DNA from 3 places in the Mesorhizobium sp. M2A.F.Ca.ET.067.02.1.1 genome. Region 1 is predicted to be linked to each of the others. Evidence: riboswitches for the same ligand, from Rfam matches in the RefSeq annotation. Region 1 holds a riboswitch; each other region holds the start of a gene.
What was found. A riboswitch is a leader RNA that binds a small molecule or an ion and turns the genes downstream of it on or off. The one in region 1 is predicted to bind thiamine pyrophosphate.
Positions count from the first base shown of each region.

Region 2: another riboswitch for thiamine pyrophosphate. It lies ahead of thiC (phosphomethylpyrimidine synthase ThiC); the one in region 1 lies ahead of EOA28_RS07385 (YkoF family thiamine/hydroxymethylpyrimidine-binding protein).
Region 3: another riboswitch for thiamine pyrophosphate. It lies ahead of thiC (phosphomethylpyrimidine synthase ThiC); the one in region 1 lies ahead of EOA28_RS07385 (YkoF family thiamine/hydroxymethylpyrimidine-binding protein).

Region 1 covers NZ_RZSB01000054.1:9,499-11,693, forward strand. The annotation lists gene EOA28_RS07380 (ABC transporter permease) at 1-414, opposite strand, end outside; gene EOA28_RS07385 (YkoF family thiamine/hydroxymethylpyrimidine-binding protein) at 653-1,261, opposite strand; TPP riboswitch at 1,252-1,364, opposite strand; gene EOA28_RS07390 (GSU2403 family nucleotidyltransferase fold protein) at 1,556-2,195, shown strand, end outside.
Region 2 covers NZ_RZSB01000004.1:52,799-54,993, forward strand. The annotation lists gene EOA28_RS01390 (MFS transporter) at 1-923, shown strand, start outside; TPP riboswitch at 924-1,035, shown strand; partial or broken gene thiC (phosphomethylpyrimidine synthase ThiC) at 1,148-2,195, shown strand, end outside.
Region 3 covers NZ_RZSB01000002.1:31,264-33,458, forward strand. The annotation lists gene thiC (phosphomethylpyrimidine synthase ThiC) at 1-985, opposite strand, end outside; TPP riboswitch at 1,089-1,205, opposite strand; gene EOA28_RS00530 (hypothetical protein) at 1,327-1,554, opposite strand.

The DNA.
Region 1 (2,195 bases):
CAGCGGCGCGATCGCCACCAACGGCAAAGTCTGGCTGGCGATCAGCAGCGGAAACAGCGCGCGGCGCAGCGGGGCCAGGAAGTCGACTAGCGCCGAAAGCACGAAGGCGGCGGCGAGCGAGCAGGCGAAGCCGGCAAGCGTGGCGCGGATGGTGGGCAGCGTGTTTTCGGCAAGTGCCGCGCGGTTTTGCCAGGCTTGCGCCAGCACGCGGGTGGGCGCCGGAAGCACGGTAGGCGCGATGCCGCCGAGACGGGCGTAGAACTCCCAAGCGAGGAGCAGCAACGTAAACGCGAGGGCGGCGGGAGCGATTTTGGCGAAGGTCGCCGTGAGAGCCAATCTCCCCCCTTGTGGGGGAGATGTCCGGCAGGACAGAGGGGGGCGCGAAGGAACGCCTCCCTGCGAAACTTGCCCCATAGCATCCGACGAAGGCTGCGCTTGCGAACGCCTGACATGCCGGCGGGACAGCGCCCCCCTCTGCCTTGCCAGGCATCTCCCCCACAAGGGGGGAGATTGGCCTTCACCTCGGCTTTCGCCAATCGCCGAAGGCTGCGCTCCCTCTTCAGAGAGGCGGTCAGATATGGGGCCCTCTCCCCCATGCAATAGGTCATACCAAACAGCCACGATAACTCTCCTCGACAGCTCGAGCTTGCGCTCAAACCGCGGTCGGGCTGTTGGCCGAAATGGTGATGTCGAGGGTCACATGCCCCGCGCCGGGTCCGAAGTGGCAGAAGGCTTCGTTGAGCGTGGCGAACACCGCGCCGGCGTCGCCGCGCAGCCTGGTGCAGAAGTTCTTGGAACGGTCGAACACGCCGGACTGTTTCAGGAAGTCGATGCAGCCATAGATCTCGTCCATGTGATCGCCCGTGCCCATCACATAGAGCGAGAATTGCGCTGCCACCGGCTGGTCGGTCGAGGGCGTCGACCGCACGGCGCCGAGCGCCGCGCGTTTGCGCTCGTCGAGCGGGACCGCCGGGCCGCCGATCTCGTCGGAACGGCAGATCGGGTCGTCCGGCTCGCCGGGGCAGCCGCGCGAGACGGCGGCCGACAGCACGCAATGCCTGCCGCTTTTGGCCGCTGCCACGAAGAGGTCGCGCATCGCCGGGAACAGCACTTCGGGCGGCCCGACCAGCAGCGTCGAGATGTCGTCGGTCTCGATCCTCAGCCTGTCGCGGTAAGGATCGAGCGCGCCCAACGCGCCGAGGATGACGCCGACGAAATCGTCGGCCATGGGATAAAGGGAAATCTGTGCGCCGGAAAACATGGCCCGCCTCGCTCCGCTGGTATTATCCAGATCAGCTTTAGGGTCCGGAGGCTTGCCGCCACCATCTCAGCCCCGACCGTACGGAGCACCCCTGTGGATGGGCGCGTTAAAGCACTGTTTGCCGGGTTGGGGAAGCGGTTTTTTGCGACGCCAGTTGGGCCACGAGTCTCATCTCCCCTAGGGGAGATGCCGGTGGTTATAAGATTTTCACGAATTTCTTAGAACTTGCAATCGACCTAGCGCCGCAGTTATAAGAAAATTGCAGGAATCTTATAACGCACAATAGCAGCGCCCATGAAGACCATCGACCTCGCCTACCGCACCCTTTACGCCGAGTTGGTGCAGCGCAGCCTCGATGCTTCCTTCGAGACGGATTTCTCGACGGCGGGCAATTTCGTGCGCGTGCCGGTGAAGGGCCGCGACTACTGGTATTTCGAGGAAACCCGCCCCGAGAAAAAGAGGCGTTATGTCGGTCCGGCCGAGGATCCCGAGATCGCCAGTCGGGTTGCGGCCTTCAGGGAGATCAAGGGCGATCTCAGGAGCCGCCGCAAGCTGGTCTCCACGCTTGTCCGCGATGCCGGCCTGACCGCACCCGAGACCTTCACCGGCGATGTCGTCGAGGCGCTGGAAAAGGCGGGGCTCTTCCGGCTGCGCGCGGTGCTGGTGGGCACCGTCGCTTTCCAGACCTATGCCGGGCATCTCGGGGTGCGATTGCCGGGTGCCGCGCTGCAGACAGGCGATGCCGATTTCGCACAGTTCCATTCCGTTTCGGCCGAAGTGGAAGACAGCATGCCGCCGGTCATCGACGTGCTGAAGGCAGTCGATCCGACGTTTCGCGAAATCCCGCACCGGACCGATGCCGGCCGCGCGACGCAGTACGAGAACGCCTCGCGCTACCGGATCGAGTTCCTCACCCCCAACCGCGGCAGCGACG
Region 2 (2,195 bases), on a different contig from region 1:
CCGGTGCCGGGTTTGGAACGCTCGACGTGTCGATGAACACTGACGCCGCAGCGTTGGAGCGTTTTTTGCACCGGCAGGTAATGTCGTCATTCCATGCCGTGTTCAGTTTTGGAAGCTTGGCCGGCGCTTTGGTCGTGGGTCAAATACTGTCGCGCGGCGGCGCTCTGAACCTCTGCCTCGGCGTGACGGGAATTGGTGTTGCAGTGATTGCTCCCGTCGCCTGGATTGGTTGGAACAAGTCAAGCTGGATCCACATCCCTCCCGCCCCTGTCGAGACGAAGGATGCTCAGCTCCAGGGCGTCTTCAAGACCCATCTCTACCTGCTTGGCGGTCTCGCATTTCTAGGAATGCTGGCCGAGGGCGGAATGATGGATTGGAGCGCCATCTACATCGTGACGCGATCCGGTGCAGCAGAGAGCACTGGAGCCTACGGCTTCGCTGCATTCGCGACGATGATGGCAATGGGACGCTTGTTCGGTGATGCCATCGCCAACCGAATCGGTCAGATGCGCACGTTGCGCTACTGCGCTGTGGTTTGCGCAGCTTCAGTGGTCGCAATAATCCTCATGGGCGGCAATCTTACCGTTGCTCTCGTGGCGCTAACGGTGTGTGGTCTCGGCCTTGCCAACATTGTGCCTACTCTTTTTGCGGCGGCTGGTCGTGTGGGCGGCACGTCCGTTGCTCGTGCCATGTCAACTGTGACGACGATGGGATATGCCGGACTGCTGCTGGGACCAGGATTGCTGGGGCTGATCGCTCAAATCTCCTCGCTCGCCGCCAGCTTCGGGGTCATCGCGCTGGCATTCGTCGCAATTTCTTTCTCGACGCGGTCCCTGACGCATACCAACGGCCACTTGCAGGGCTCATTTAAGGCGGCAAGCGCTGCAAGCGTTGACAGCGCGACCTCCCATCGTCCATCTTAAGCGCCTCACCAGGGGAGTCCCGGCAAGGGGCTGAGATACTGCTATTGCGCGCAGTGACCCGTTGAACCTGATCCAGTTCATACTGGCGTAGGGACGGTGCGAGGTTTCGCGGGTCGGCAATCCGGCTTCGGTATTCGGGCAGTGCCCGTCTTCCAGGCGAAGCGTCACTTCCTCCTCTTCGCGTGGACTGGGTCTCCGTTGCACTCGAGCAAGGAGGCTCACTCATGAATGCCCACACCCCGACCGTCACTGTCGGCGAATTGCCCGCTTCGAAGAAAGTCCACAAACCGGGCCAACTTCACCCGGGCCTGCGTGTCCCGATGCGCGAGATCTCGGTTCATCCGAGCGCCGGCGAACCGCCGGTCACGGTGTACGACTCGTCCGGTCCCTACACCGACGCGACGGGGAAGACCGAGATCGAGCGCGGCTTGCCGCGGTTGCGCGAGGCGTGGATCGAGGCACGCTGCGATGTCGAGCGCTACGAGGGCCGCACGATCAGGCCCGAGGACAACGGCTTCGTCTCGGCTGATCGCCTGACGCCGGAGTTCCCGGTGCGCAACAGGCCGTTGCGCGCCACTGGCGGCCGTGCCGTCACCCAGCTTGCCTACGCACGCGCCGGCATGATCACGCCGGAAATGGAGTTCGTCGCCATCCGCGAAAACCTCGGCCGCGAGCAGTTGCGTTCGAAACTTCAACGCGATGGCGAGAGCTTCGGCGCGGCGATCCCGGACTTCGTCACGCCGGAATTCGTGCGCGACGAGGTGGCGCGCGGCCGCGCCATCATCCCGTCCAACATCAACCATCCCGAGAGCGAGCCGATGATCATCGGCCGCAACTTCCTGGTCAAGATCAACGCCAATATCGGCAATTCGGCCGTCACCTCGTCGATGGCTGAAGAGGTCGAGAAGATGGTGTGGGCGATCCGCTGGGGCGCCGATACGGTGATGGACCTCTCGACCGGCCGCAACATCCACAACATCCGCGACTGGATCGTGCGCAACGCGCCGGTGCCGATCGGCACGGTGCCGCTCTACCAGGCACTGGAGAAGGTCGGCGGGATTGCCGAGGCGCTGACCTGGGAGGTCTATCGCGATACGCTGATCGAGCAGGCCGAGCAGGGCGTCGACTATTTCACGATCCACGCCGGCGTGCGCCTGCCCTACATTCCGCTCACCGTCGACCGCGTCACCGGCATCGTGTCGCGCGGCGGCTCGATCATGGCCAAGTGCTGCCTGCACCACCACAAGGAGAGCTTCCTCTACGAGCATTTCG
Region 3 (2,195 bases), on a different contig from region 1:
CGCCGCGCGAGACGATGCCCGTGACCCGGTCGACGGTCAGCGGTATGTAGTGCAGCCGCACGCCGGCGTGGATGGTGAAATAGTCGACGCCTTGCTCGGCCTGCTCGATCAGCGTGTCGCGATAGACCTCCCAGTTGAGGTCCTCGGCGATGCCGCCGACCTTTTCGAGCGCCTGATAGAGCGGCACCGTGCCGATCGGCACCGGTGCATTGCGCACGATCCAGTCGCGGATGTTGTGGATGTTGCGGCCGGTCGACAGGTCCATCACCGTATCGGCGCCCCAGCGGATCGCCCACACCATCTTTTCGACCTCTTCGGCCATCGACGATGTGACAGCCGAGTTACCGATGTTGGCGTTGATCTTCACCAGGAAATTTCGCCCGATGATCATCGGTTCGCTCTCGGGATGATTGATGTTGGCGGGAATGATTGCGCGTCCGCGCGCCACCTCGTCGCGCACGAATTCGGGTGTGACGAAATCTGGGATCGCCGCGCCGAAGGCTTCGCCGTCGCGTTGCAGCTTGCCGCGCATCACCTCGCGGCCGAGATTCTCGCGGATGGCTACGAACTCCATTTCTGGCGTGATGATGCCGGCGCGCGCATAGGCAAGTTGGGTCACCGCCTTGCCCTGCTTGGCCTTGAGCGGCCGATTGCGTATCGGAAATTCCGGTGTCAGGCGCTCGCCGGTGGCGAATCCATTGTCTTCCGGCCGGACGTGGCGGCCGTCATAGGCTTCGACATCGCAACGCGCCGTGACCCATTCGTGGCGAAGCCGGGCAAGGCCTTTTTCGATGCTGGTTTGGACTGATGGATCGGTGTAGGGGCCGGACGGATCGTAGACGGTGACGGGCGGTTCGCCGGCCGTCGGATGGACGGAAATCTCGCGCATCGGCACCCTGATCTGCGGGTAGAGGACGCCGGGCTTGTGGATTTTCCGCGAGGCGGGCAGTGGTCCCGTCGACACGGCGGGGGTGAGGGCATTCATCGTGAGGCTCCTTTGCTCATGCATTGGAGACCCAGTTCTGTGCCGGAAGGATGAAAAGACGCTTCTGTAGACCTGCTGCAGCAGGACCTCGGGCGTAAACTCCCGCAAAGCGCTTGCACCGTCCCTACGCCAGTATGAACTGGATCAGGTTCAACGGGTCACTGCGCCGCGAAAGCCAGCAGTATCTCAGCCCCTTACCGGGACTCCCCTGGTGAATGCCTCAAGTTGAATGGGCCGGTGCTGCTTTGTCAAGCGCCTTCGGGCGCCTTCGGGCGCCTTCGGCCGGTGGCGACGTCCGGCGGCCGGCCGAGCGGAGAGCTCGCGCATGCATCGGGGACAAGTCACGCCCCGTAGACCAGGGCTGGAATGGCCAAAGTCTCATTCGCTTCGTGAAGGATGGAAAAACTGTATCGGCCATGTGCGTCGAGATCGACCGAGTAGCTCAGGCGGTCACGGATGTGGTTATCCTGGTCGAAGGCGACGATTTGCGGCTTCAGCGAGGTGATTTGCACCACGTCCAGGTAGATGGAGTTGCAGATATGATCTGGTCGTCGGGCTGGCAGGTGCAAGCGGCCGCTCTATTCAGGATGCGGCATCGGCGGCGTTCCCGATACCAATGATATCTTGCGGGCAACTTATGCAATCACCGGCTTCGTAAAACCCGACGGCGGCGGCCGTGTCCTGGCGCTGAGGATGTGCCGCTGTTCCAGCAGAGAAATCGCGTGGGCGCGGAGTTTTCGCTCTGCGAGGAAGAGTTGACGCAATCGTTTAGCTTGCTTGCAGTTCGTAGAGACCCGCCTTTGAAAGCAACTAAGCTATTGCATTGATATGTTGGTGCGCGATCGATCGCTACATAGCCGGCCGCCATTATCCGAGTATTGATCCGCCGGTGTTCGTGTTGCCGTATATGGCAATCCCTGCGAGATCGTCGCGGCCGGATCGGCCGCACCCTCTAGTCATAAAAGGGGAAGCGACCGAGAATTCCGCTGCCGAAAACTTCTCTGGCTTGGCTATGCATGCGGTAGATGAGATCGCCGCCTACCGCGACCTGGTCGAGGAAGGCATCGACGCCCAGTTCGGACAGCCTGGTTATCGCAATGCGTTAGCGGCTCAGACTTGCGGTCTCGAGAGCGGCCTTTGGGGGTCACCTCTTTTTTGTTTCAGAGGTTGGAAGACGGCTGCTCGTTACCCAATAGAAATGGCGACTACG